One region of the Streptomyces sp. CA-142005 genome, then DNA from elsewhere that is predicted to be linked to it. Evidence: riboswitches for the same ligand, from Rfam matches in the RefSeq annotation. Region 1 holds a riboswitch; the other holds the start of a gene.
What was found. A riboswitch is a leader RNA that binds a small molecule or an ion and turns the genes downstream of it on or off. The one in region 1 is predicted to bind glycine.

Region 1 (3,397 bases):
GCGCGAAGTTCTCGGAGGCGATCATCTCCAGCGTGGACTGCTGGCGGCCGAGCTCGGCGTCGACCGCGGCGGCGATCTCCGGGTCCAGCTCGTGCAGGGACGTGTTCAGGACGGTCATACGGCTACGACTCCTCAGCCGGCGGTCTCGGCGGTGTACTCGTCGGCGGAGAGCAGGTCGGCCGGCTCCTCCGCGACGCGCACCTTGAACAGCCAGCCGCCCTCGAAGGGGGCGGAGTTCACCAGCGACGGGTCGTTGACGACGTCCTCGTTGATCTCGGTGACCTCACCGGTGACCGGCGAGTACAGGTCGGAGACCGACTTGGTGGACTCCAGCTCGCCGCAGGTCTCGCCCGCGGTCACCGTGGAGCCGACCTCGGGGAGCTGGGCGTAGACGACATCGCCGAGCGCGTTGGCCGCGAACTCGGTGATGCCGACCGTCGAGACGCCGTCCTCGGCGGCCGACAGCCACTCGTGCTCCTTGCTGTAGCGCAGCTGCTGGGGGTTGCTCATGGCCTGAATTCTCCTGTACGCGCGGGAGTGCTGATGAAGGGGGGACTGCGGAAGCCGCTGTGAGCAGCGGAAACGTGCGCGGGGTCACACAGTGACCGCGCCCAGTGTCTACTTCTGGCGCTTGTAGAACGGCAGCGCCACGACCTCGTACGGCTCATGGCTGCCCCGGATGTCCACGCCGACGCCCTCGGTGCCCGGCGCCGCGTGCGCCGCGTCGACGTAGGCCATGGCGATCGGCTTGCCCAGGGTGGGGGAGGGGGCGCCGGAGGTGACCTCGCCGATCACCTCGCCGCCGGCGACGACGGCGTACCCGGCACGCGGCACCCGGCGGCCCTCGGCGATCAGGCCGACGAGGACGCGCGGCGGGTTCTGCTCGGCCCTGGCGGCGGCCTCGGTGAGCGCCTCGCGCCCGACGAAGTCGCCTTCCTTCTCGAACTTCACCACCCGGCCGAGCCCGGCGTCGAAGGGGGTGAGCGAGGTGGTCAGCTCGTGCCCGTACAGCGGCATGCCCGCCTCCAGGCGCAGGGTGTCCCGGCAGGACAGGCCGCACGGGACCAGGCCTGCGCCCTCGCCGGCCTTGGTCAGCGCCTGCCACAGCTCGACCGCGTGCTCGGGCTTCACGAACAGCTCGAAGCCGTCCTCGCCGGTGTATCCGGTGCGGGCGATCAGGGCCGGGACGCCGGCGACCGTGCCGGGCAGGCCGGCGTAGTACTTCAGGCCGTCCAGGTCGGCGTCGGTGAGGGACTTCAGGATGCCGGGGGACTCCGGGCCCTGGACGGCGATCAGCGCGTAGGCGTCCCGGTCGTCGCGCACCTCGGCGTCGAAGCCGGCGGCGCGCTCGGTCAGCGCGTCCAGCACCACCTGGGCGTTGGAGGCGTTGGCGACGACCATGTACTCGGTCTCGGCGAGCCGGTAGACGATCAGGTCGTCCAGGATGCCGCCGTCGGCCTGGCAGATCATGGTGTAGCGGGCGCGGCCCACGCCGACGGTGGCGATGTTGCCGACCAGGGCGTAGTCGAGGAGGGCGGCGGCCTCCGCGCCGGTGACGGTGATCTCGCCCATGTGGGAGAGGTCGAAGAGACCCGCCTTCGTCCGCACGGCGAGGTGCTCGTCGCGCTCGGAGCCGTAGCGCAGCGGCATGTCCCAGCCGGCGAAGTCGGTCATCGTCGCACCGAGCGAGCGATGCACGGCATCGAGCGCGGTGTGACGGAGTTCGGTACTGCTCATCGGTCGGTCGTCTCCCAGGACGCAGCGGGACGGGCGAGGAACGTTCCTCCCCATCTGTCATCGGAACCTGAGAGGTTCGCCACGACCGCCACCGGGACGATCACGGCTTGCACCTTGGGTGGAGCCACTGACGCAGCGGCCCGCTTTTCAGATGTGCCTCGCCCGCGCGGTAACGGGGCCTGAGAGATTCAAGGGAGGGACTTGCTCCTTCGGCGCCCCAGCGAAGGCTGCTGGGGACTCTCCCGCGCGGATTCAAGCGGCCGGTATGCAGTTGGCGGCCACATCATTGCACGGCGAGCGCCCTTTTGTAACCGACCTGTGGCACGACCCGGACCCTGCAGGCGACATCCTCCATTACCTTCTCTTTGCGTACGGCGGGAACGAATATTACCGAGCAGGCAGGGGAGGACGACCACGGTGAACAGGACTCCGGTGTACGCCACCGTCACCACCGGCATCGCGGTGCCGGGGCAGCGCCCTGCCCCGGCCGCGGTCGTCCGGGACCTGCGCGACCGGGCCGGCCACGGCCCGCGCGCCCTGCTCTTCGGCCCCCGCGACCTGGTCGTGATCACCGGCCTGCCCGGCAGCGGCAAGTCCACCCTGATGCACCGCGCGGTCGCCGGCCGCCGCGTCGACTCCCAGGACACCCGCGACCGCTGGGACGCCCGCGCCCCCCGCCTCCTCCCCTACGCCCTCTACCGCCCCCTGGTCCGCCTCGCCCACTACGCCGGCCTGCGCCGCGCCCTGCGCACCGGCGAGGGCGTCGTCGTGCACGACTGCGGCACCCAGCCCTGGGTGCGCGCCTGGCTCGCCCGCGAGGCCCGCCGCCGGGGCGGCACCCTCCATCTGCTCCTGCTCGACGTCACCCCCGAGACCGCGCGCAAGGGCCAGCGCGAGCGCGGCCGGGGCGTCTCGGCCTACGCCTTCCGCCGTCACCGCCGGACGACCGCCCGGCTGCTCGCGGCGGTCGAGCGCGGTGAGCTGCCCGCGGGCTGCGGCGCGGCGGTGCTGCTGGACCGGCCGGCGGCGGACGCCCTCCAGCGGATCGCCTTCGTGGGACGAGGCTTCACAAGGTGAGGCCCTGTCACAGCCACCCGCTAGCCTTCATGGACACAGCAGTGGTTCCCAGCAGGCGGTAGGCAGATGGACTTCCCGGCGGACATTCCCGCGGACTTCCCGGCACAGGCGCACCCCCAGCCGCACGGCGGCTGGCCCGGCAACGAGCTGGAGGAGGTGCTCTCGGCCTCCCTCGGCATACCCGCGGCGGCCGGCCGGATCATCGAGGTGCTGGGCCGCAGCCTGCTCTGGATCCCGCTGCCCAACGGCGGCGGTCCGGACAGCGGCCCGCTCGACCTGCCCTCGCTGGACATCGAGGGCCAGGCGTACGTCCCGGTGTTCAGCTCCGAGGAGCAGCTGCGCCAGGCGGCCGGCCCCCACATGCCGTACACCATCGCCCCCGCCGTGGAGTTCGCCCGCGGCCTGCCCCCGCAGATCGGCCTCGCGGTGAACCCCGACGCGCTGGTCGGCATCCCGCTCCCGCCCGCGGCGGTGGCCGAGCTGTGCCGGATCGGCCGTACCCCGCTGGACGGCCCGAACACCGGCGCCCGGGTCCGCCTCTTCGAGCCCGACTGGCAGGACGACCCGGTCGACTTCCTCTCCG
Region 2 (3,397 bases), 4.5 Mb from region 1:
CCGCCGCCGCCGTGCGGGATGCAGAAGGTCTTGTGCAGGTTCAGGTGCGAGACGTCACCGCCGAAGTGGCCCGGCTTGGCGAGGCCGACCAGGGCGTTGAGGTTGGCGCCGTCGACGTACACCTGGCCGCCGGCCTCGTGGACCTGGGCGCAGATGTCGGCGACGTGCTCCTCGAACACGCCGTGCGTGGAGGGGTAGGTGATCATCAGCACCGCCAGCTCGTCACGGTACTGCTCGATCTTGGCGCGCAGGTCCGCGACGTCGATCTCGCCGTCCTCGGCGGTCTTGACAACGACGACCTTCATGCCGGCCATCACGGCGCTGGCGGCGTTGGTGCCGTGCGCGGAGGACGGGATCAGGCAGACGGTGCGCTGCTCGTCCCCGTTGGCGCGGTGGTAGCCGCGCACGGCGAGCAGACCGGCCAGCTCGCCCTGCGAACCGGCGTTCGGCTGCAGGGAGACCTTGTCATAGCCGGTGACCTCGGCGAGACGTTCCTCCAGCTCGCGGATGAGCGTGAGGTAGCCCTCGGCCTGCCCGGCCGGGGCGAAGGGGTGCAGCTGGCCGAACTCCGGCCAGGTGACCGGCTCCATCTCGGTGGTCGCGTTGAGCTTCATGGTGCAGGAGCCCAGCGGGATCATGCCGCGGTCGAGCGCGTAGTCGCGGTCGGCCAGCCGGCGCAGGTAGCGCAGCATCGCCGTCTCGGACCGGTGCTGGTGGAAGACCGGGTGGGTGAGGTACGTGTCGGTGCGCAGCAGCTCCTCGGGCAGGGTGTCCTCGGCCGTCGCCTCCAGCGCCTCGATGTCGCCCTCGACGCCGAAGGCGGACCACACGGCGGCGACCTGGGCCCGCTTGGTGGTCTCGTCGCAGGCGATCGAGACCTGGTCGGCGTCGACCAGGTGCAGGTTGACGCCGTGCTCCCGGGCGGCGGCGACGACCTCGGCGGCCTTGCCGGGCACCCGCGCGGTGAGGGTGTCGAAGAACGCGCCGTGCACGATCTCGACACCGCCGGCCTTCAGGCCCGCGGCGAGGATCGTGGCGTACCGGTGCGTCCGCCGGGCGATGGTCTGCAGGCCCTCGGGGCCGTGGTAGACGGCGTACATGCCGGCCATCACGGCGAGCAGCACCTGCGCGGTGCAGATGTTGCTGGTCGCCTTCTCCCGGCGGATGTGCTGCTCGCGGGTCTGCAGCGCGAGCCGGTAGGCCCTGTTGCCGTCGGCGTCGACGGAGACGCCCACGAGACGGCCGGGCAGGCTGCGCGCGAACTTCTCGTGCACCGCCATGTAGCCGGCGTGCGGGCCGCCGAAGCCCATCGGCACACCGAAGCGCTGGGTGGTGCCGACGGCGATGTCCGCGCCCAGCTCGCCCGGCGAGGTCAGCAGGGTCAGCGCGAGCAGGTCGGCGGCGACGGTGACGAGCGCGCCGAGCTCGTGCGCCTGGTCGATGACCGGCTTGATGTCGCGTACGGCACCGGAGGCGCCCGGGTACTGGATCAGCACGCCGTTGATCTCACGCGCGGCGATGTCGGCCGGGATGCCCTCGCTGAGGTCGGCGACGACCACCTCGACACCGGTCGGCTCGGCGCGGGTCTGGATGACGGCGATGGTCTGCGGCAGCGCGTCCGCGTCGATGAGGAACAGGCCCTTCTTGTTCCTGCCCATGCGCCGGGACAGCGCCATGGCCTCGGCGGCCGCGGTGCCCTCGTCCAGCAGGGAGGCGCCGGAGGTGGGCAGCCCGGTGAGGTCGGCGACCATCGTCTGGAAGTTCAGCAGCGCTTCGAGGCGGCCCTGGGAGATCTCCGGCTGGTACGGGGTGTAGGCCGTGTACCAGGCCGGGTTCTCCATGACGTTGCGCAGGATCACCGGCGGGGTGAAGGTGCCGTAGTAGCCGAGGCCGATCATGGAGTCGAGGACCTGGTTGCGGTCGGCGAGCGAGCGCAGCTCGGCGAGCACCTCGGCCTCGGTGCGGGCGCCCGGCAGATCCAGGGCGTCGGCGTTCTTGATCACATCCGGGACCGCCGCGGCGGTCAGCTCGTCCAGCGAGCCGTAGCCGACGTGCGCGAGCATCTTGGCCCGCGCCTCCTGGTCGGGCCCGATGTGGCGCTGCTCGAACGGGATGCCCGCTTCGAGCTCCGAGAGCGGAATACGATGGGCGGTCATTGCGGAGGCCTCCTGGTCTGACGCGACCTTCGAGGGCACCACGGCGCGGGTGCCCGGACGGCCTCCCCCTCTGTCATCTCAACCTGAGAGCTTCACCGGGGCCTTGAAGTCCCGGTTTTCACCGTCGGTGAGAGCGGAAGCCGTCGACACCCGCCCTGCTTTCCAGAGTGACCTCGTCCGTGCGGTACGTGAGCCTGAGAGATTCCGGGGAGGATTTGCTCCTTCGGCGCCTCCGAGGTGGTCGGAGGACTCTCCCGCACGGGGTCAGCAGCCGCTGTCAGCCTACCAGCGAGGCCGGCGCGCGAGCCCTCGAGTGGCCGCCTCCCTGAATCTGCTCTTTCGTAGTGCTTACGGATGAGTTGCGACCACGTGGAGGGAGAGGGACCGTGCAGACCGAGATCGATCCGCGCAACCTGATCGGCCGCAAGGCGTTCGACCGCAACGGCACCAAGATCGGCACCATCGACGAGGTGTACCTCGACGACGCGACCGGCGTACCCGAGTGGGCGGCGATACGCACCGGCCTGTTCTCCCGCGACGCCTTCGTCCCCCTGGAACCGAGCGAGCTGATCGAGGGCTCCCTCCACGTCCCGTTCGACCGCGCTCTGATCAAGGACGCCCCCGACTTCGGCGTGGGCCGCCATCTCTCCCCCGAGCAGGAGCTGCAGCTGTACCACCACTACGGCCTGGACGTGGCATCACCTTCCGCGGCCCCGGACCACGACTTCGGCAAGCTGGCGGGTTCAGAGGAGACGTGACCTTCTCCGGGGTCCGGGTCGGGCGGGTGGGAAGGATCCGAGACCAACGGCAACGGATCAGCGGACTCCAGCGCGGGATCATCGACAGAGAACGTCCGCACCCGCCCCGGAGCGGACTGCGGCGTCTCGAACCGCACGGTGACCCGCCCCAGCCCACTCCCCTGCACCCACCCGTGGCCGTACTCCGCATGCCTTACGTCCTGGCCTGCCCGCCAGTGACGTTCAACCGGCTCCGGCCGCTCCAGAACGGACTCCGTCTCACTCCTCTCCGGCTCCTCCGCCGGAGGTGACGGCATGGCCTGCGCGAACAGGTCCTCCTGGGTGTAGTCGGCGAGCCCGGAGACACCCACGCCCAGCAGCCGTACCCCACCCGTGGTGTCCACGGAGTCCAGCAGCCGCGCGGCCGCCTCGCGCACGACCGCGGGATCGTCCGTGGGCCCTCTGAGCGTCTCGGAGCGGGTCAGGGTCGAGAAGTCGTACCGG

Region 2: it holds a riboswitch for glycine, as region 1 does, so the genes downstream of both, gcvP (aminomethyl-transferring glycine dehydrogenase) here and gcvT (glycine cleavage system aminomethyltransferase GcvT) in region 1, are expected to answer to the same signal.

Annotation. Positions count from the first base shown of each region.
Region 1 is NZ_CP192078.1:6,752,876-6,756,272, forward strand. Features, by position in the region: gene glyA (serine hydroxymethyltransferase) at 1-118, opposite strand, end outside; gene gcvH (glycine cleavage system protein GcvH) at 133-510, opposite strand; gene gcvT (glycine cleavage system aminomethyltransferase GcvT) at 619-1,737, opposite strand; glycine riboswitch at 1,782-1,894, opposite strand; glycine riboswitch at 1,895-1,992, opposite strand; gene ACQPXS_RS31605 (AAA family ATPase) at 2,155-2,814, shown strand; gene ACQPXS_RS31610 (enhanced serine sensitivity protein SseB) at 2,881-3,397, shown strand, end outside.
Region 2 is NZ_CP192078.1:2,216,004-2,219,400, forward strand. Features, by position in the region: gene gcvP (aminomethyl-transferring glycine dehydrogenase) at 1-2,156, opposite strand, end outside; glycine riboswitch at 2,329-2,423, opposite strand; gene ACQPXS_RS10650 (PRC-barrel domain-containing protein) at 2,543-2,914, shown strand; gene ACQPXS_RS10655 (DNA polymerase IV) at 2,836-3,397, opposite strand, start outside.